DNA from 4 places in the Arthrobacter sp. FB24 genome. Region 4 is predicted to be linked to each of the others. Evidence: riboswitches for the same ligand, from Rfam matches in the RefSeq annotation. Region 4 holds a riboswitch; each other region holds the start of a gene.
What was found. Region 4 has a riboswitch for thiamine pyrophosphate ahead of ARTH_RS14130 (FAD-dependent oxidoreductase). Riboswitches for the same ligand answer to the same signal wherever they lie in the genome.
Positions count from the first base shown of each region.

Region 1 (5,256 bases), 450 kb from region 4:
CGTCGGCAATGCGCACCGCCTGCCGGGTGGCGGCGGCAAACCCTTCGTCCGCGTAGGTGCGGAGCCATTCGGCGTACGGGTGGTCCGGGGCCGACCCGGCAGCAAGGAACTGCCCGTGCAGGGTGGCACCCACCTCTGCATACAGCCAGAAGCATGGGAGCACAGCGGCGACGAGTACCCCGTAGCTGCCTGAAACGGATGAGGCCAGCAAGTGGTCCACGTAGGACTTCGTAACCGGTCCGAGTGCGGTGTCCACGTTCCGTGTGCTGAGCCATGTCCGGTGCAGTTCGGACTCGACTTCAAGGCATTGCTGTGCCGACCGCGCCCAGAACAGCTGTTCCACCTCGGTCGGGGCAATGGCGGCGGCGCGCGAAAGTACCCGGGAATAGCCGTTCAGGTAGATGGCATCCTGGGCAAGGTAATAGGCGAAGTGCTGCTCGGTGAGGGAGCCGTCGGCCAGGCCGCGGATGAAGTCGAGCTCGTAGACGGCGTCCAGGTCCGGCCCGGCATCTTGCCAGAGCACCGCTGCGAACCGGCCTTCGGGGGGCGCATCACTTCCTTTGGGGGCCAGGTGGTGGAAATGGTGCACCGGGCCGTTGCCTGTTCCCACGTCCAAGGCGCCGGCTTCCCGGAGCGCCCCCTGCAACCATGGCTTCACTGTCCGCAAGGATTCCTCCCAGTCCCCCAGCCTCGCCTGCGCGGTGGCCATTGCCGAGGACAGGGAGCAGCCGGTGCCGTGGCTGTTCATGGTATCGATCCGCTCGCCGGGTACAACCACAACGTCCTGGGCGAGCAGCCCTGCCGTGTTGACCAGCGCGTCAGGGCACTCCCCGCCGTCGAGGTGTCCGCCCTTGACGAGCACAGTGGCGCCGGTCCGGGCGGCGAGGCGCTTCCCCTGGGCGAGTGCCGCCTCCCAGTCGTCCGCGAGCGGTTCGTTGAGGAGCATCGCCAGTTCCGCCAGGTTGGGAGTGACGAGGTCGGCGAGGGGCAGGAGTTCGCGCAGTGCCGCCTCGGCCGCCTCCTGCAGGAGCCTGTCCCCGCTGGTGGCGACCATCACGGGGTCAAGAACCACGACGGCGGGACGGGCCTTCTCCAGCCAGCTGCGGACAGCGGCGATCACCGAAGAGTCACCCAGCATGCCGATCTTGACGGCGTCAATGCTGATGTCGTCGCTGATGGCTTCAAGCTGGGCCGTCAGGAAATCCGCCGGGGGCACGTGCACGGCACGAACGCCACGGGTGTTCTGCGCCGTCAGGGCGGTGATGGCAGCCATGCCGTATCCGCCGTTTGCGGCAATGCTTTTGAGGTCGGCCTGGATCCCCGCCCCGCCGGACGGATCGGAGCCGGCGATGGCCAGGACCCGGGGCGTACTGCGCAGGACAGTGCCGCCCGGTGATGATTCGCGGGCGACTTCGGAGGCAGGGGTGGGCAGGAATGATGAGGCCAAAGGAGACATCCCTTCGCCGGTGCTAACCGGACAGGTTCAACGGGTGTGGATCTCAGCCGGCCCTGTGCGCGGCACCCCGTGTCAGTCCCCTAGCCTAGCTGTTCCACCGCAACGAACTCACGGGCACGGCCCGAAACCGGCGTATTGCTACGCCAGTCCCGGACCGCACCCGCGATGTCAGCGTGTGGGACCGTGGTGCTGTGGGATCAGAGCTCGGAGGCCGGTACTCCCACACCCAGGATGATCGGCTCGCTGGCCGGTGCCTTGGCGGGCACATCCTTCTTCGCCGGCTCGGGAGCCTTTGCCTCATGGGTGTGCCCTGACGCGGCCACAGGAGCAGTTTCGTGGTGTTCCACGGACGTCTCGTTGGCTGCGCCCTGGGCGCGGCTGGCACTCCGGTGACGGCGGGGACGGCGCGCCCGGCCCTGGACCGCAGTGTGGTCGGTGTAGTCGGCTTCAGCAGCGGGTGCTGCCGGGGCCTGGACCGACGGCACACGGGCGGGTGCCTCGACCGGCGCCTGGGCGGACGGAGCCTGCTGCTCAGCCGGTGACGCCGGAGCCTCAGCAGCTGCAGGCTCACCCAGGTGCGCGAAAGCCTCAGCGAGCCGGTCGAGAGTCAGGGCGGCTCCGGACGCGGGTGCTTCGCCGGCATGCTCAACAAACGGCAGTGCCACCTTTTCGCCACCGAAGGTCAGAACGGCCGCGGGCCGTCCTGCGGCTGCTGCTTCAGATTCCGACACCTTGGCCGGCCTTGCCGTGGCGGGCTGGGTGGTGGACGGCTGGGCCGCCCCTTCCCCGGCCGTCGCTCCGGCTTGCCCGGAAGGAGCCTGCGCGGCGAGTGCCTGGCCGACAGCCTGTGCGGCACTTGCCTGTGCGGCGGCCGCCGGGGCTGCATGGCCCGTCTCGGAGTCATGCAGGTGGGCGGCGTGTGCTGCCGCAGCGATGTTGGCCAGGGCAACGCGGGTCGCTTCAGCCTTGGCGTGGCGTTCGGCTTCGGTGGGCTCGTGGTGCACCGGGGCCGGCGTCAACGGAACAGCCTCGGAGGCCGGCTGGCCGCCCTTGCCGCGGCGGCGGCTCTTGCGCTCCGTCCGGGGAGGCTGCTGGGCTTCCGTCCGCTGCACGTGGTGCTCGGCGGCAACAGTGTTGGCCCGGCGGTGTTCCACCGGCTCGTCGTGGGTGACGATGCCGCGGCCGGCGCAGGCCTCGCACTGCTCGCCGAAGACCTCCAGCAGCCCGGTGCCCATGCGCTTGCGGGTCATCTGCACCAGGCCCAGCGAGGTCACTTCCGCAACCTGGTGCTTGGTCCGGTCGCGTCCGAGGCACTCCACCATGCGGCGCAGCACAAGGTCGCGGTTGGATTCGAGCACCATGTCGATGAAGTCGATGACGATGATGCCGCCGATGTCGCGCAGCCGCAGTTGGCGCACCACTTCTTCAGCCGCTTCCAGGTTGTTCTTGGTGACGGTTTCCTCCAGGTTGCCGCCGCTGCCGGTGAACTTACCGGTGTTTACGTCCACCACGGTCATGGCTTCGGTGCGGTCGATCACGAGGGAGCCGCCGGAGGGCAGGAAGACCTTGCGGTCCAGGGCCTTGTGGATCTGCTCGTCGATGCGCCAGGCCGCGAAGATGTCCGTGTCCTTGGTCCACTTTTCGAGCCGCCCCACCAGGTCCGGTGCCACGTACGTCACGTACGCCTCGATGGTGTCCCAGGCTTCCTCGCCGGAGACGATCAGCTTGGAGAAGTCCTCGTTGAAGACGTCCCGGACCACCTTGATGGTGAGATCCGGTTCGCCGTAGAGGAGCTCCGGAGCAAGGATCTTCGTGGACGTGGCCTGGCTTTCAATGCCTTCCCATTGGGCACGCAAGCGGTTGATGTCGTGCGTCAGTTCTTCCTCGGACGCGCCCTCGGCAGCGGTGCGGACGATCACACCGGCGTCTTCCGGCAGGCGGTCCTTGAGGATCCGCTTAAGGCGGTTGCGCTCGACGTCGGGCAGCTTCCGGGAGATGCCGGTCATGGATCCGCCGGGAACGTACACGAGGTACCGGCCGGGCAGCGAGATCTGGCTGGTCAGGCGTGCACCCTTGTGGCCGACCGGATCCTTGGTGACCTGGACCAGCACGGAGTCGCCGGATTTCAGCGCGTTCTCGATCCGGCGCTGCTTGCCTTCGAGGTTGACGGCGTCCCAGTTGACTTCACCGGCGTAGAGGACTGCGTTGCGTCCGCGTCCGATGTCCACGAAAGCGGCTTCCATGGAAGGCAGCACGTTCTGGACCTTGCCCAGGTAGACGTTGCCGATCAGGGAGTCCTGCTGGGTCTTGGAAACGAAGTGCTCAGCCAGGACGCCGTCCTCCAGGACACCGATCTGGATTCTGTCGTCGCGCTGGCGAACGATCATCTGGCGGTCCACCGACTCCCGGCGGGCCAGGAACTCGGCCTCGGTGATGACAGTACGGCGCCTGCCGGTGTCGCGGGATTCGCGGCGGCGCTGCTTCTTGGCCTCAAGCCGGGTGGAACCCTTGACGGACGTGACGCGGTTGTTGACCGGCGCCTCGCTGATGGCCCGGGGTGCACGGACCCGGGTCACCGTGTTGGGCGGGTCGTCGTCTCCCCCGCCCGTCAGTTCGAGGTCCTGGTCACCGCGGCGGCGGCGACGACGACGGCGGGAGGTAACGCCGTCGTCCGCGGTCCGGGTGGATTCCTCATCCGAGTCCTCGTCGCCCGCTGCGCCTTCGGCGGATTCGGCGGATTCGGCCTCACCGGCAGTTTCCCGGTCGGTCACACGGCTGCGGCCACGGCGTCCGCGGCTGCGGCGCCGACGGGAGCCGCCTGCGTCTACCTCTTCGGTGTCCTCTTCCGTGTCTTCCTCGTCGTTTTCCTTTGCCACGGCAGGCGCGGCTGCCGGACGGACCACGGTGCTCAGGTCCGGTGCCTGGAAAATCATGGACGTCACCGAACCGGGCTCGAGGAAGAGCGCGCCGACGGGACTGGCGGCTTCGGCTGCCGCGGGCTGCTCAGTGGCAGCCACGGGAGCGGCGGGTTCCTGGACTTCTGTTTCCTGGGCTGCGGCAACCACTTCTTCTTCAGCTGCCGGCTCGGCAACGGCCGCAACATCCCGGGCCTCGGTACCCAGGGTGACGGCAGGCTCGGCGGCCTGGGGGGCTTCGGCGGCTTTCGCGGGGGCCTTGGCGCGCGAGGCCCGGCGACGGACGGGCTTTTCGACGACTTCTGCCGTCCCTACTGCCTCCCCTGCGGGTGCAGTGTCGGCCTGCACCGCGTCCACGGGGGCGGCGGAGTCATCGGCAAAAACCGGAAGCGGTTCGGCGGGCTCCACCTTCTTGCGTGAACGGCTGCGGCGCACCGGGGACTTTTCCTCCGCGGCGGCATCGGCTGCGGGAGCTTCCGCGGGAGCTGCCTCCGCTTCGACGGCTTCCGCCTTCGGGGCGGCCTTGCGCCTGGTGCGGACGGCCCTCTTGGGCGCTTGGGGCGCTGCAGCCTCTTCGCTGGCAGCTGCTTCTTCATTAACGGCTAGAACCTGGTCATTATCCATATGTGGCGACACTCCTGCCCCTGACGCACCGCCACATCCGGCACCCATTGGGGCACATATTGTCAAAACCCGCAGGCGTTGACAGAAGTCAATTGGATACCCTCAGGTTCGCACCGGCAGTGGGGTGCGGCAGCCCTGGAGGGCCGGCGACGTTGTTCTGAAACCCGTTGTTCCTCAAAGCCACAACCAGGTGCCGTCCAATGGCATTGCCGGGAGGCCGGGATCAATCGTGGATCCGGAGCGTGCCCTGCTCATCATTGG
Region 1 is NC_008541.1:2,679,435-2,684,690, forward strand. It holds gene ARTH_RS12105 (bifunctional hydroxymethylpyrimidine kinase/phosphomethylpyrimidine kinase) at 1-1,456, opposite strand, end outside; TPP riboswitch at 1,439-1,536, opposite strand; gene ARTH_RS12110 (Rne/Rng family ribonuclease) at 1,654-4,995, opposite strand.
Region 1: another riboswitch for thiamine pyrophosphate. It lies ahead of ARTH_RS12105 (bifunctional hydroxymethylpyrimidine kinase/phosphomethylpyrimidine kinase); the one in region 4 lies ahead of ARTH_RS14130 (FAD-dependent oxidoreductase).

Region 2 (5,256 bases), 1.2 Mb from region 4:
CCCGTTGTCCTTCTGGCTTCCTGACTCGTACCCCACGGCACCAGCCCCCGTCACGGCGGTGTTCGCCGGCTTGCTGACCAAGGTGGGGGTCTATGCCATGGTGCGCACCGAGACGCTCCTCTTTCCGGGGGACTCGCTGAACACTCCGCTGATGGTGGTGGCATTACTGACCATGGTGGTGGGAATCCTGGGTGCGCTGGCCCAGAGCGACATCAAGCGCCTTCTTTCGTTCACCCTCGTCAGCCACATCGGCTACATGGTGTTCGGGCTGGCGATGTCCTCGGTGGCCGGACTTGGCGCGGCGGTGTTCTACGTGGCCCACCACATCACCATCCAGACCAGCCTCTTCCTGGTCACGGGCCTGATCGAACGCCGCGGCGGAAGCTCGTCGATCGACCGCGTCGCCGGCCTGGCCAAACTGTCCCCGATCCTGGCCCTGCTGTTCTTCATCCCCGCCATGAACCTGGCCGGCATCCCGCCGTTCTCGGGTTTCCTGGGCAAGCTCGGGCTGCTGCAGGCCGGTGTGCAGCTTGGCACCCCGCTGGCCTACGCCCTGGTGATCGGCGGTGTCGTGACCAGCCTGCTGACGCTCCTGGCCGTCGCCCGTGTGTGGAACCGCGCGTTCTGGCGCAAACCCGAGGACGCCGAGAACCCGGACCCCGTGCTGCTCGCGGCCCCTGAGGATTCCGAGACGGGCGACCGCGCAGGCAAGCGCAATGTCACGCTGCTGCCGCGGACCATGGTGGGATCAACCCTGGGCCTCGTGGCCTTCGGTGTGGCGCTCACCGTCTTTGCCGGGCCGCTCTTCCGGGTGGCGGACCAGTCGGCCGTGGAAATGCTGGACCGGTCCGCCTACATCCAGGCCGTGCTGGGCGAAAACGCCCCCGTGCCCCCGATCGCCCAGCCTGAACCCGTCCAGCAGGAGGGGAACAAATGAACCGCCGACGGATCTCAATCCGGCAGGAACTGCCCCTCCTCGTCTGGCTGGTGTTCGTCTGGGCAGCGCTCTGGCAGGACTTCAGCCCCGGTAACCTGCTGTTCGGTGCGCTGATCGCGGTAGTGGTGGCACGGCTTTTCTACCTGCCCCCGGTGGAGCTGGGCGGCCGCTTCAGCATCGTGCGGGCAGTTCCGTTCGCACTGGTGTTCCTGGCCAAGGTTGTGGCCGCCAGCTTCCAGGTGCTGTACCTGGCGTTGGCCCGCGGGCCCAAGGTGACCAACGCGGTCGTCGCGGTCAAGCTGCGCAGCCACTCGGACCTGATGGTGACGGCCACCGGCCACGTCATTTCGCTGATTCCGGGTTCGCTGGTGGTTGAGGTGGACCGCTCCACGTCCACGCTCTACATCCACGGACTCAACGTGCGGAGCGGAGAGGACATTGTGAACCTGCGCAAAGAGGTCCGGGACGCAGAGGCGGCACTGATCAGGATCATGGGCACCCGCGAGGAACTGGCCGCACTGAAACAGGAGGTAGGGGCATGATGGGCGTTGTCTTGGCCGTGACGGCCGTGATCCTGTCCCTGGCGGCAGCCGGGGCGATTGTCCGGATCGCCATCGGCCCGTCCCTGCTGGACCGGGTGCTGGCCTCTGACGTGCTGCTGGCCATCATCGGTGCCACGCTTTGCATAGACATGGCCGTCAACCGGCACCTGAACAACCTGATGCTGCTCGTGGCGCTGTCCATCATCGGGTTCATCGGATCCGTGACCGTGGCGCGCTTCGTGGCCGACCGGCGGGAGCAGCCCCATGAATCCTGAACCATCTGCCGTGGACACAATCATTGATGCAGTGTCGGCCGTCTTTATGGTGGTGGGCGCCCTGATGTCCCTCGGTGCGGCGGTCGGCCTGTTGCGCTTCCCCGACCTGATGAGCAGGATGCACGCCGCCACCAAGCCCCAGGTGCTGGGGCTGTTCCTGCTGCTGGCCTCGGTGGGCCTGCAGCTGCGGACCTGGTGGGTGTGGCCCGTGCTCTTCGTGGCGTGGATCTTCCAGGTGCTCACCGTTCCGGTGTCTGCCCACATGGTGGGCAGGGCAGGCTACCGCACCAAGCACCTGCACAAGGAACTGCTCACCACGGATGAACTGGAGGCCGTGGTGCTGAAGGCAGCCGACAAAAAGGCCGCCGCCAAGCGCGCCGCCGACGAGGATGACGACGGCGCAGCCTAGCGGCGGCCCTCAAATGCCTAGACGATGTCCTGGCTCTTGGCGAAGCGGGTGATGGCACGCTGCGTGCCCCGGTTGGCCAGGACCTGGATGATGGCGCTGACAGCCGCCGAGATCAGCGCAAAGGTCAGGGCGCTGCGCAGGGTGGTGGGGACGTCGTCCTTGTCGCCCTTCGGGGGCTTGCGGCCGGTGATCTTTTCCCAGACGACGTCAACGGCCTTGGTGCCGGCGAATCCGGCAAGCAGGCTCACTCCGGTTCCAAGCAGCTTGATGAAAAAACTCACTCCAGTACCCCTTACAGGTGGGAAACGACGGAAACAGGGCTTCCCCTAGCCTAGCCGCATCAACCCGGCCGCATCACCGCGCATTGTGACACCCTCCCCGGGATTTCGCGGGCCCGCGGGTGTAAACTAATCCACGCCCACAAGGGCGAATTGATACGACAGGGGAGCGTCGCCGTCGGGCATCACTGGAACATTTCCAGGGAACCGGAGGCGGGCGCTGAGAGTGCGGACAGCCGCAGACCCTCGAACCTGATCCGGTTAGTACCGGCGCAAGGGAGTCGAGTTCTCAGAGTGTCCGGCAGCTGGCGGCGGAAGCCGCGGACTGCCCGGGTAGCACTCTCCCCTCCTGTACCTCAGGAGGAAGAAAATGACTGGAATGACGGCCAAGCAGACGCTTGGCAACAGCAAGTACAACTGGCGTGTGGTGGACATTGTGGTTGCCGCGTTGATCGCAGTAGCCGGCGGCGTCATTTTCTGGGCCTGGTCCCAGGGGGCCGCTGCCGTTTCGCCGCCCATGAACGCCGTCTACCCGCCGCTGACCGGCCTCATCGCAGGCGGCTGGATGATTCCCGCCGTCCTGGGCATGCTGATCATCCGCAAGCCCGGAGCCGCCCTGTTCTGCGAAACAGTGGCCGCCACCGGTGAGCTGATCATGGGCTCGCAGTACGGCGCGTCCGTGCTGTTCTCCGGCTTCGTGCAGGGGCTCGGTGCGGAGATCATCTTCGCGGTGTTCGTTTACAAGAAGTTCAACCTCCCCGTTTCGCTACTGGCCGGTGCCGCTGCGGGCCTCTTCTGCGGCCTGAACGACTCGTTCGCCCCGTGGGGGTGGAATATCGCCTACGCCGCCGGCGACAAGCTGGCTTACATCATCTTCACGGCCATCTCCGGTGCGATCATCGCCGGCGGCCTGTCCTGGATCGCCACCCGCGGCCTGGCCCGGACCGGCGTGCTGAGCTCCTTCGCCTCCCGCAAGGCAGCGGCGGAGCCCGTCTTCTCCTGATGAACGCACACTGCTCATGACGTCTTCCGACACCGTCCGCCCGGCAGCGGTCACGGCACGCGGCTGGGGCTGGCGGCATGCCGGCCGGTCCCGGCCCGCCGTCCACGGCCTGGACCTGGACATTCGGCCGGGCGAACGCGTGCTGCTGCTGGGTCCCTCCGGCGCGGGCAAATCCACGCTGCTGCATGCCCTCGCCGGGGTGCTCGGTGACAGCGACTCCGGAGCCCACCACGACGGAACGCCGGATGCCGACGACTCCGACGAGACCGGCACCCTGCTGATCGACGGCGCCCCGCCGCGTGCCCGGCGCGGGCGAGCCGGCCTGATGCAGCAGGACCCCGAGACGCAGGTGGTCCTTTCCCGCGTGGGGGACGACGTCGCCTTCGGCGCCGAGAACCTCGCCGTCCCGCGCCCGGACATCTGGACGCGTGTCGGAGAGGCGCTCGAGGACGTCGGGCTGGCCCACCTGCCGCTGGACCACCCGACGTCGGCCCTGTCCGGCGGGCAGAAGCAGCGCCTCGCGCTGGCCGGCATCCTCGCCATGCGCCCAGGACTGCTGCTCCTCGACGAGCCCACCGCCAACCTGGACCCCGCGGGCGTCCTGGAAGTCCGTGACGCCGTGGGCCGGTGCCTGGACAAGACCGGGGCAACGCTGGTGGTGGTGGAACACCGCGTGGGCGTATGGAAAGACCTTGTGGACCGGATCGTGGTGCTGCAGCCGGGATCCGCCACGGACACCGCGGTGCTCCTGGACGGCCCCCCGGACCAGGTCCTGGCAGAGGCGCGGGACATGCTCGTTGCCGCCGGCGTCTGGGTGCCCGGGTACGTGCCCGCCACCCGGGCGCGGACCGGTGCCACCGGAGCACCCGGCACCGGAGCGCAGGGCGGCCCGGGAGAGCCGGGCGCCGGGAACCTCCTGCTGGCCTCCGAGAACCTTGCCGTGTCCCGCGAACGTCCCCGCCGGCGGCGGTTCAAGGCTGTCCAGCCGGTACCGGTGCAGTCCGGCATCACGGCGCAGGTCCGTGCCGGCCAGGCACTGACCATCACGGGGCCGAACGGTTCCGGAAAGTCCACGTTTGCCCTGACCCTCGCCGGCCTGCTCCAGCCGGTGGCGGGCACGGTTTCCGCCACGGTTGACCTCAGCGAAGGTGCCGGCATTGACCCGTACAAGTGGAAGGCGGAGCAGCTGATCTCCCGGATCGGAACCGTGTTCCAGGAGCCGGAGCACCAGTTCGTCACCGGCCGGGTGCTGGATGAGCTGATGTTCGGCCCGCGGCACCTGGGCCACGGAGAGGACCGAGTGGACGAACTCCTGGAGCGTCTCCGGCTGACCAAGCTGGTGGACGCCAACCCCTACACGCTCTCCGGCGGAGAGAAGCGCCGGCTGTCCGTCGCCACCGTGTTGGCCGCCCATCCCCGCGTGCTGATCCTCGACGAGCCCACCTTCGGGCAGGATGCCAATACCTGGGCGGAACTGGCGTCCTTCCTCTCCGAACTCCTCGACGCCGGCACCGCCGTGGTGTCGGTGACCCACGACCAGGAGTTCAGCGACGTCCTCGGCGGCACCGAGCTGAATCTTGGCACGCCTGAGCCCGGCCGTCCCGGCCTGCGCAACCCGGAGGTGGCTGCACCGTGAGGGAAGCGCTGACCCTGCAGGCGAACCACGCCCTGCTCACCCGGGCCAATCCGCTGGCCAAGTTCGCCGTCGTGATGCTGATGACCGTAGTGCTGGCGCTGTCCATCGACTGGGTGTCCGCCTCCGTTGCGCTGGCCTTCGAGCTGCTGCTCTTTCCGCTGGCCGGACTGACCGTC
Region 2 is NC_008541.1:4,348,178-4,353,433, reverse strand. It holds gene ARTH_RS19605 (Na+/H+ antiporter subunit D) at 1-937, shown strand, start outside; gene ARTH_RS19600 (Na+/H+ antiporter subunit E) at 934-1,479, shown strand; gene ARTH_RS19595 (monovalent cation/H+ antiporter complex subunit F) at 1,476-1,754, shown strand; gene mnhG (monovalent cation/H(+) antiporter subunit G) at 1,744-2,163, shown strand; gene ARTH_RS19585 (DUF4235 domain-containing protein) at 2,181-2,444, opposite strand; TPP riboswitch at 2,595-2,738, shown strand; gene ARTH_RS19580 (ECF transporter S component) at 2,812-3,444, shown strand; gene ARTH_RS19575 (ABC transporter ATP-binding protein) at 3,461-5,080, shown strand; gene ARTH_RS19570 (energy-coupling factor transporter transmembrane component T family protein) at 5,077-5,256, shown strand, end outside.
Region 2: another riboswitch for thiamine pyrophosphate. It lies ahead of ARTH_RS19580 (ECF transporter S component); the one in region 4 lies ahead of ARTH_RS14130 (FAD-dependent oxidoreductase).

Region 3 (5,256 bases), 350 kb from region 4:
CCGCCGCCCACCTGGCAGCCACGTCCTCCAGGACATCGCCCTCGCCTTCGGTCTCGTAGCTGAGGAGTTCGGCGAGCGCACGCACCATGGCGGCCGGCACGCCCAGGAGGGAATCGCTGGCCACGTCCACCATGGCGAGCTCGTAGTCCGCTCCCGAGGCGTGGACGGCCGCTCCAGCGAGGTCGCCCAGCTGTTCAATCTCAAAATCGCTGATGTCCGGAATCCGAAGCGCGTCCGGCGCAGCGGGGCCTCCGCCGTCGAGTGCCGCCGCGCGCTTGAGCGCCTCATCGTGGGTGGAAACAAAGATTTCGGTGAAACCCATGAAAATCATCCTCATTCCGTCGGCGGTGCGATGGTCCGGCGGGCAGCTTCGCAGCCTTCCCGGACTTCCGGCTTCAGCCTAACCCAGAAGAACGCGCAGCTCAGCGCCGCCTCAGCGGACGGCGACGCGGATCCGGTTGCGCCACGGATCCTCAAACCGCAGCTCGGCTCCCGTGTGGTGCGACGCGACGCCGGCAACCCGCAAACGGTCGGCGAGCGCGCCGACGTCGTCCGTTTTTGGCACTTCGATCAGGACTTCTCCCAAACCAAGGGTGTCCCGGCGGGGTCCCGCGCCCCTGCTGTTCCAGACGTTCATGGCCATGTGGTGGTGGTAGCCGCCGGCCGAGACGAACAGGGCCTGCCCGTGCCATCCGGCAGTCTTTTCGAAGCCAAGAGTGCCCACGTAGAAGTCGTGCGCCGACTGGACGTCGCCGACCTGCAGGTGGATGTGCCCGACGCCGGCCGCAGCGTCGCGCTGACCGCTCACCGCGTCCTCAGTCAGGTAGTCCTGCAGGAACCGCTGCGGCGGCAGGGCAAGGCTGTCCATCACCACGTTGGCACCTTCCCACGACCAGGCGGTCCGGGGGCGGTCCCAGTAGAGTTCGATGCCGTTGCCCTCCGGGTCGTTGAAGTAGAAGGCCTCGCTGACGAGGTGGTCTGCGCTTCCCGTGAAAAGCCTCGGTTCATACCGGGCAGCAGAGGCCACCGTGGCAGCGAGCGACGGGCGGTCCTTGAACAGCAGTGCCGTGTGGAACAGCCCCGCCTCGCCCTTCGCCGGGAGGTTAAGCCCGGGGGCCGGCGCCAGATGGACCAGGGGCGCTCCGCGCCGTCCAAGGTACACGCCGCCGTCCTGCTCAGCCACGACGTCCAGCCCGAGCGCGCGCTGGTAATAGTCCGTCATCAGCTTCGTGTCGCCCACCTTGAGCATCACCGTGCCCATGGCGAGATCGGCGGGCAGCAGGTCATTGCTGCTGGATTCTGTGGTCATGCCAACTCCAAACTCCGGAAGCTAGGCCGCCGATGTCCGGCGACGCTTACATATAGTAAATTACTTGAAGGTTCAATTTATTCCTAGCGGAGATGCCGGCCCCGAAGAACGATGTGCTTGAGGTGCCGAAGTGTGGCCGGATTGACCCTGGGGTCCAGTTCGCACAGCACGACGTCGGCGCTGGCACCTTCCGCGATGCCGTCCGCTCCCAGCCACTCCCGCGCCGCCCAGGACGCGGCGTCCAGGGCTGACGCCGCTGGCAGGCCGGCGGCGTGGAGCGCCTGGATCTCGTCCACGATCCTGCCGTGGCTGATGACACTGCCCGCATCAGTCCCGGCGTAGATCGCCACGCCCGCTTCGAAGGCCTCGAGGATGCGCTCGTTCCGCCGTTCCCAGAGCGCCTGCATGTGCGCCGCGTACACCGGAAACTTCGCTTTCGCACGAGCCGCGATGTCCGGAAACGTCGCGATGTTGATGAGCGTGGGAACGATGGGAACGCGCTGGTCCACGAACCGGGGGATGTGGCGCGGCAGCAGGCCGGTTCCGTGTTCGATGCAGTCGATGCCGGCGTCGAGCATGTCATCCAGGGTGTCCTCTGCGAAACAGTGGGCGGTCACCCTGGCGCCTTCGTCGTGGGCGGCGCGCACAGCGTCCCGCACCACTGCGGCCGGGAACGACGGCGCAAGGTCGCCGGCGTCCCGGTCGATCCAGTCCCCTACGAGCTTGACCCAGCCGTCACTCGCCAGCGCCTGCTTGCGTACGGCCTCGACCAGTCCTTCCGGTTCCACTTCGATGGCGAATCCCCGGAGGTAGCGGCGCGTCCTGGCGATGTGGCGGCCGGCGCGGATGATGCGCGGCAGCTCCGGCCGCTGCTGGAGCCAGCGCGTGTCGTGGACGGCGCCGGCATCACGGACGAGCAGCGTGCCCGCGTTCCGGTCCGTGACAGCCTGCTCTTCGGCGACGGAATCCGGAACGTCACCGGCTGGTCCTAGCCCGATGTGGCAATGCGCATCGACCAGGCCCGGCAGCACCCAGCCGCTCAACACCAGGTCAGGCGGAGCGGCCGGCCGTGTGAATGTCAGCCTGCCGTCCACGGCCCAGAGGCCCTGCCGTTCCCGGTCCGGGGCGGTGAGCACGGTCCCGCTGAATTCGATGACGCCACGCATGCTTCCAGCCTAGACCGGCCGACTGCCCTCCCCAGTTGTGACCTGCATGTTACACGGACCCGCCCCGGCCCTGTGGTAGCTTCGTCTACGACCACACGGGTGCCCTTGCAAGGGCTGAGATCGGGCTGACGCGGCCTGCGACCGTTGAACCTGTCCGGGTAATGCCGGCGAAGGAAGTGAGTATTCCGTGAATACACAAGAAACACAGCTGATCCCTGCCCAAAACGAGGCCGCCCCCGGCAATTCGGCACCTGCCGAAGCGCAGTCCCTGAAGTCGCACTCGCTGGCATTCATCACCGATGAAGCCACCGGGATCCGGGTGCCGGTGACCGAAATCGCCCTTGAGGACTCACCGGGCGGGGCAGCCAACCCGCCGTTCCGCGTGTACCGGACTGCCGGGCCCGGCAGCGATCCCGTGGTGGGCCTGGAACCGTTCAGGACCCGGTGGATCGAGTCGCGGGCCGACACCGAGCCTTATGGCGGCCGGGAACGGAACCTGCTCGACGACGGCCGGTCGGCCGTGCGCCGCGGCGCCGCATCCGCGGAGTGGAAGGGCGCGCAGCCCGTGCCCCGCCGCGCCGTCGAAGGCAGGACTGTCACGCAGATGCACTACGCCCGGCAGGGTGTCGTGACGCCGGAGATGCAGTTCGTTGCCCTCCGCGAAAACTGCGACGTGGAGCTGGTCCGCAGCGAAGTGGCTGCCGGCCGCGCCATCATCCCCAACAACATCAACCACCCGGAGTCCGAACCGATGATCATCGGCAAGGCCTTCCTGGTGAAGATCAACGCCAACATCGGCAACTCGGCCGTCACGAGCTCCATCGCGGAGGAGGTCGACAAGCTGCAGTGGGCCACACTGTGGGGCGCCGACACCGTGATGGACCTGTCCACCGGCGATGACATCCACACCACCCGTGAGTGGATCATCCGCAACTCCCCCGTGCCGATCGGCACCGTTCCCATCTACCAGGCACTGGAAAAGGTCAACGGCGAGGCCAACAAACTGACGTGGGAAATTTTCCGCGACACCGTGATCGAGCAGTGCGAGCAGGGCGTGGACTACATGACCATCCACGCCGGCGTGCTGCTGCGGTATGTGCCCCTGACCGCCAACCGGGTGACCGGCATCGTCTCCCGCGGCGGCTCCATCATGGCCGGCTGGTGCCTTGCCCACCACCAGGAGAACTTCCTGTACACGCACTTCGACGAGCTGTGCGAAATTTTCGCCAAGTACGACGTCGCGTTTTCGCTGGGCGACGGGCTGCGGCCCGGTGCGACGGCGGACGCGAACGACGCCGCCCAGTTCGCCGAGCTGGATACCCTGGCCGAACTGACGCAGCGCGCCTGGGAGTTCGACGTGCAGGTGATGGTGGAAGGACCCGGCCACGTGCCGTTCCACCTGGTCCGTGAAAACGTGGAACGCCAGCAGGAACTCTGCAAGGGAGCACCGTTCTACACGCTGGGGCCGCTGGTCACGGACATAGCCCCGGGCTACGACCACATCACCTCCGCCATCGGCGCCACGGAAATCGCCCGCTACGGCACGGCCATGCTCTGCTACGTCACGCCCAAGGAACACCTGGGGCTGCCAAACAAGGACGATGTCAAGACAGGCGTCATCACCTACAAGATCGCCGCCCACGCCGCCGACCTCGCCAAGGGCCACCCCGGCGCGCACCAACGCGACGACGCCCTGTCCAAGGCCCGGTTCGAATTCCGCTGGCGGGACCAGTTCGCCCTCTCGCTGGACCCGGTCACCGCCGAATCCTTCCATGACGAGACGCTGCCCGCGGAGCCAGCCAAGACCGCGCACTTCTGCTCCATGTGCGGGCCCAAGTTCTGCTCAATGCGCATCAGCCAGGACATCAGGGACGAGTACGGTTCCGCCGAGGCACAGTCGGCACTCGCCGAGATGGCGGCAGGCATGCGTGAAAAGAGCAACGAATTCCTCGCAGCCGGCGGCAAGGTCTACCTACCCGAGCTGCAGCTTCCAGACCCGGAACGACCGGGCCGGCACGGTGCAGCGACGGGCGACGCTACGACGCCCGTGAGTGCTGACGCCTGCTGACTTCCGCGATGAACGACCGGATAACGCGGTCTCCCTCCACCGAATCCTGAGGCCGGTGTCCGCCCGCGGCAACGCGGTGCTGGGCACCGGTTTCACGCAGGTAACCGGCTATCTCTTCGTAGAGCGGCTCCCAGCCGCCGGTGAGCACGAGCGTGGGGACTCCCGGCACGATCTGCAGTGGCGCCTCCCACGGAGGCGCCTGCAGCCGCAGCCGGCGGGCGGCGTTGAGTGCTTCCGGCGTGGCCGGCCCATCACTGTGCACGGAAAATGCCCGACGGACGAACTCCCGCTGGAAGTCGTCGTCGCCGAGCTGGTGCCGCACGTCAAAAAGCGGCTGCATCAAGGCGCGGTGCGCAGCAGTGGCCGGCAGTTCGGCGGTCAGTGACAGGCACGCGGGCTCCACGAGAGTGAGGGAATGCACCAGGTCCGGGCGTTCCACGGCCGCCATCATGGCCGCAATGGCGCCCTGGGCATGGGCCACGACGTGCCCGCCGGCAGCGCCCCGGCCATCGTCCGCCAAGGCCCCCAGCACAATCCCGGCGTCCGCCTGGAAGTCCGATTCGACGGGCTCCGCAGACGCGTCGAAACCGTGCCGGCGCAGGAACAGTGCGTCGTAGGCCAGGGCCATGCCGTGCTGCTTGGGCCACGCGGCAGACCCGAAGGCTCCCGAACCATGGACGAACACTACGCGCTGCTTAAACATGCCCCAACCC
Region 3 is NC_008541.1:2,778,515-2,783,770, forward strand. It holds gene ARTH_RS12595 (hypothetical protein) at 1-322, opposite strand, end outside; gene ARTH_RS12600 (VOC family protein) at 434-1,309, opposite strand; gene ARTH_RS12605 (amidohydrolase family protein) at 1,393-2,475, opposite strand; TPP riboswitch at 2,561-2,668, shown strand; gene thiC (phosphomethylpyrimidine synthase ThiC) at 2,663-4,543, shown strand; gene ARTH_RS12615 (hypothetical protein) at 4,512-5,246, opposite strand.
Region 3: another riboswitch for thiamine pyrophosphate. It lies ahead of thiC (phosphomethylpyrimidine synthase ThiC); the one in region 4 lies ahead of ARTH_RS14130 (FAD-dependent oxidoreductase).

Region 4 (5,256 bases):
CTGTCCGAAACGCCCTGCAGCAAGGAGTTCGCTGAATGCTTTCCCTGGTAATCGTGGCCCTCGTGACTGTGGCCGCAGGCTTTGTTGTCTGGGCCAACGACAGGCGGCATGCCAAGTACGGCATCGGCATGCCTGCAGGGGTGGCCACTGCGGTGGGGATGCTCAGCTGGATCATCTTCATGGCAGCAGGGCTTGGTTACCAGCCCGGCCTGACGTGGATTCCGTGGGTGCTGCCCATGGTCCTGGGCACCGGGGCGGCTCTCGCCGCCGCGGTGTACCTGGGCCGGAAGCGTGCCCTGCATGATACGAAAGAGCTCACCGCCGCGCTGCGGCTCTAACTACGTGAGGCGCCGGGCGGGGGGTATTTGCCGGGCTCCGCGGAGGCCGACACAGCGGCGGCCGCCCGGCTGACGGCCGCGGCTGCGGCGATGTCACGCCCTGTCACCCGTGTGCCGGCGTCATGTGAGCTGAAGCGGATGAACACCCTGTTGTACCGCCAGTCCAGATCGGGGTGGTGGTTTTGTTCCTCAGCCAGGCGCCCGACGGCGGCAATCAGCTCAAGCGCAGCGGCCGCCGTCGGCGCCTTGAAGACGGTCACCAGAGCACCCGGCTGGTAGAGCCAGTCGGAAAGTTCCGTGAGTGCGGCGTCAATCTGGGTTTGGGTAAGAATATCTTCCGTGCCGGTCATCAGTGGCTCCTTGGATGGTCCGCCTACAGGAACTCGGCCCGGCCTTCCATGGCCGACGAGGCGAGGGCGTGCTCGCGGCGCGGAATCCGTCCTGCCGCCTTCGCCAGCCTACCGGCGATGACTGCGTGTTTGAAGGCCTCCCCCATCATCGCCGGGTTCTGCGCCCGGGTCACTGCTGTCGCCAGCAGTACCGCGTCGCACCCCAGTTCCATGGCGAGCGCCGCGTCGGACGCCGTGCCGATGCCGGCATCCAGCACCACGGGAACGGATGCCCTGGAAACGATGAGCTCAATGTTGTGCGGGTTCAGGATGCCCAGGCCGGTGCCGATCGGGGACCCGAGGGGCATCACGGCGGTGGCCCCGAGGTTCTCCAGCCGAAGCGCCAGCACGGGGTCGTCATTCGTGTAGGCGAACACCTTGAACCCGCGGTTTACCAGCTGCTCGGTGGCGTCCACCAGCTCCACGGCGTCCGGCAGCAGGGTGTGTTCGTCGGCGATCACTTCAAGCTTCACCCAGTCAGTCTCCAGCGCCTCCCGCGCCAGTTCCGCCGTCATCACGGCGTCCCGTGCGGTGAAGCAACCGGCGGTGTTGGGCAGGACCCGGATGTTGTGGTCCACCAGGAGCTGGAAGAGCGAGCCTGTTTCGGCCGGCGAGTAGCGGCGCATGGCCACGGTGGTCAGTTCCGTTCCGGACGCGATCAGGGCGGCCCCCAGCCCATCGAGGCTGGGAGCACCGCCGGTACCCATGATCAACCGTGATCCTAGCGGCACGCCGTCCACGATGAAGGCGTCCGCCGCAGCCTGCTGCCCGGTCCCTGCCGTGCCGGCAACCGTTGTTCCTGCCATGATGCTCAACCTCCCTGTACCGCGGTAACAAGTTCGACGTCGTCGCCCTCGGCCAGTGCCGTGACGAACCATTGGCTGCGCGGCACCACCTCGGAATTCCGCGCTACCGCCACGCCCAACTTTTGGCCGTCGGCAGCCTGCCCGTTTGGCGCGAGGTTCCTGCCGGTGACCTGGCTGACGAGGGTGGTGACGGACGCGCCGTCGGCCACCGCGTGTGCCGTGCCGTTCAGTGTGATGTTCATGCTGTTTCCTTGTTCGGGTCAATTGTGACGGTGTGCGCGGGAGTTGCCGGTCCGGCCGAAACGCCGGAAAACCGGTCGGGCCGGAACGGGGTCCAGCGTGGATCGGCGTCGCCGTCCATCAACTGCCTGCAGATGGACGCCGCGGCAGGAGTGAGCAGGACGCCATGCCGGAAAAAGCCGGTGGCAATGATCAGCCCCTCAATATCCATGCCGGTTCCTGCGGCCGCTACTCGGCCCAGCAGCGGCGCGTTGTCCGGCGTTCCCGGACGGGCCCTCGCCGTGGCTTCGAGCAGTTCCAATTCGGCGACGGCGGGGACCAGCACCTGCGCATCGCGGAGCAGCTGGTAGACGCCGCCGGCGGAAACGGCCGACCCTGCGGGTGTTACGGGCCCTGCAGGCGCCGTAACGGCGGTGCCGATGCCCGCTCCTGACAGCGAATCTTCACGCTGCGTGGCCCCAATAACCACGGTGCCGTCCTGCCGGGGCACGATGTAGACGGGAACTCCGTGGACCATTCCTCGGACCGTGGATGTCACCAGGGGCTGCAGGTAGGCGGGGACGCGCAGGCGCAGGATGTCGCCGTACACGGGGCGCAGCGGCAGCTGAAGTCCGGGAGGCATTCCGCCCAGGGACGCGGATTCCAGTCCGTTGGCAATGATTGTTTCGCCAGCGTGCACGGTGCCTCCCCCGGCCAGGCTGACGCCGCTGACGCGCCCGTCGTCCCAGAGCAGGCCGGCGGCCCGGTCACGCACGGCGGCCCCTGGCAGGAGCTCCGCGATCCGGGCGAGGAGTTTGCGGGGATCCACCTGATGGTCGGCCGGGATGTCGAAGGCGCAGGATATCCCGGGGCTCAGCAGCGGCTCCCGTGCCCGGGCTTCCCTGACCGTCAGCGGTTCCACCGTTAGGCCGCTGGCCTGCTGGACGGCGCGCAGGTCGGCGAGCGCCCGGCGGTCTGCGGCGTCGGCACCCACGGCGAGGGTCGCCGTCGTAAGGTAGCCGGTGTCCGGGCCGTCGCCGCCGTGTTCATGGGAGGCACGCCCGGTTTCCAGGCCGGCCGCGAAGGCCGGCCACAGTCCCGAGGAGTGGAGCATGAGCTCCAGGAGGTCTTCCTCCTGGTAGTGGAGTTCGCTGACCGGCGCCAGCATGCCTGCGGCGGCCCAGCTCGCGCCCGTTCCCGGTGCGTCGTCGATGATCACCACGGACCTGCCCGACTTCCGGGCTTCCCAGGCGATCCCGTGGCCGATTACTCCCCCGCCGATCACGGCGACGTCTGCGCTGATGTGCACGCCGTGCCCGTCGCGACTGCGCGCGGGTGGGCGGGTGGGCGGGGATTGCGGGGTCATTGTCATCCTTCCCTACGCCGGTACTAACCGGATCAGGTCAAGCGGTCGGCTCTGACGCCCTCTCAGCCCTGCAGCTTTGTGACAGCTGCGGCGGGCTCCCGCGGTACTCCCCCAGTTTAGGGGAACTAGGCTTGTGCCATGACCGAGCAAGCTCTCCTTACTGATGCCCGCCTGTACCTCTGCACTGATGCCCGCACGGACCGCGGCGATTTTGCCGACTTCGTTGATGCCGCCTACGCAGGCGGCGTGGACATCATCCAGCTCCGCGACAAGGGCCTGGAAGCGGCCGAGGAGCTCGAGCTGCTCGAAGTACTGGAAACCGCGGCCCGCCGCCATGGCCGGCTGTGGTCGGTCAACGACCGCGCGGACATCGCCTCGCTCTCCGGCGCCCCGGTGCTTCATGTAGGGCAGAAGGACCTCCCCCTGGCGTCCGCCCGGAAGTTCCTCGGCGGTGAAGCCGTGATCGGCCTGTCCACGCACAGCCACGGGCAGATCGATGCCGCCATCGCCGCATCCCGTGGTGCGGGAGGCCTGGATTATTTCTGCGTCGGGCCGGTGTGGGCCACTCCCACGAAGCCGGGCCGTGCCGCCGTCGGCCTCGAACTGGTCCGCTATGCGGCGGAAGCCGCCGGCAAAACGACCGCCAAAACAACTGGCGGCGCTGCGGGGCCAACGGTTGACGGGCCGCGCCTGCCGTGGTTCGCCATCGGCGGCATCGACCTGGGCAACGTAGAACAGGTGGCGGCTGCAGGAGCGGAGCGGATCGTGGTGGTCCGCGCCATCACCGAGGCCGACGACCCCGCCGCGGCCGCGAGGTCGCTGCTGGCGGCACTCGACGCCGGCGCATCCTGACTATCCGGTCAGGCCGAGCTGCGTCATCCGCTTGGAGTGCTTCTCTGCCAGCCCGGCGATCAGCCCACTGACCAGCTCTTTCGCGGCGGCACTGTCCTCGCCGCCGATCAGGCTTCCCAGGAACGCATGCTCGTAGCTGACGCGCTGCGCCTGGGTCAGTGCTTCGCCCAGCAGCCGCCTGCCCCATAGGGCAAGCCTCGACGCGAGCCTCGGATCATCGGCGAGCGCGCTCCTCAGCCGTTCGCGGAGAACTTCCGTTGTCTCGTCGGAGGCCTGGATCTGTTCGATGACGTCCCGCGTTCCGGCATCAACATAGCGGGAGATAGCCCGGTAGAAGTCTGCAGAAACCGTATCGATCACGTAGGCCTTCATCAGTGATTCGTACCAGTCGGCCGGGCGCGTCCGTGAATGGAAATAGTCCACGGCCGCCTGGAACGGCAGCATGGCATCCTCGGCGTCGATCCCCATGGCCTCAAGCCGGGCGCTCACCAGCTCGTAGTGCCGGAACTCCACCACGGCAATCCTGCCGAGCACGGCCCGGTCGTGAAGGGTCGGCGAATACCGCGCGTCAGCGGAGAACCTCTCGAAAGCTGACAGCTCGCCGTAGGCCATCATTCCGAACAAGTCTGCGACGAAACGGTTGTAGCGAGCGGTGTCAGCCGGGGATGTGCTCATCGTCCAAGACTAATGGCGCAAATGGAGCTAACCTGACTTTCGTGTCACATCATCACCTGACTCCAAATGTCCACGAACAGACCAACCGGCTGGCCGAAGCGCTGAACGCGCTGCGCACGGAGTTGGAGCTGCCCGGGCCCTTCCCTGACGATGTCCTGCGGGATGCGCTGGCGGCCATCGCGGAACATAAGATGCCTGACCTGGACCTCACCGATGTGGGCTTTGTGACCATCGATCCCCCGTCTTCCACTGACCTGGACCAAGCCCTCTTCATCGAACGGTCAGGCGACGGGTACAAGGTTTTCTATGCCATCGCCGACGTGCCGTCCTTTGTGGCACCGGGCGGTGCGCTCGACGCCGAGACGCGCCGCCGGGGGCAGACGTTCTACGCCCCGGACGGTCGGATTCCGCTGCACCCGGAGGTCATCAGCGAGCAGGCCGGCAGCCTGCTTGCCGGCCAGTTGTGCGCCGCCTTCGTGTGGGAGTTCGACCTGGATGCGGCGGCCCAAGTGGTGTCGGTGCTGGTGCGCCGGGCCAGGATCCGGAGCCGGGCGAAGCTCACCTATAAGGGAGTCCAGGCCGAGCTGGATTCCGGCAGTGCCGCCCCCGTC
Region 4 is NC_008541.1:3,129,720-3,134,975, forward strand. It holds gene ARTH_RS14110 (hypothetical protein) at 36-338, shown strand; gene ARTH_RS14115 (4a-hydroxytetrahydrobiopterin dehydratase) at 335-688, opposite strand; gene ARTH_RS14120 (thiazole synthase) at 712-1,533, opposite strand; gene thiS (sulfur carrier protein ThiS) at 1,539-1,775, opposite strand; gene ARTH_RS14130 (FAD-dependent oxidoreductase) at 1,772-3,124, opposite strand; TPP riboswitch at 3,111-3,230, opposite strand; gene thiE (thiamine phosphate synthase) at 3,257-3,970, shown strand; gene ARTH_RS14140 (ferritin-like domain-containing protein) at 3,971-4,645, opposite strand; gene ARTH_RS14145 (RNB domain-containing ribonuclease) at 4,687-5,256, shown strand, end outside.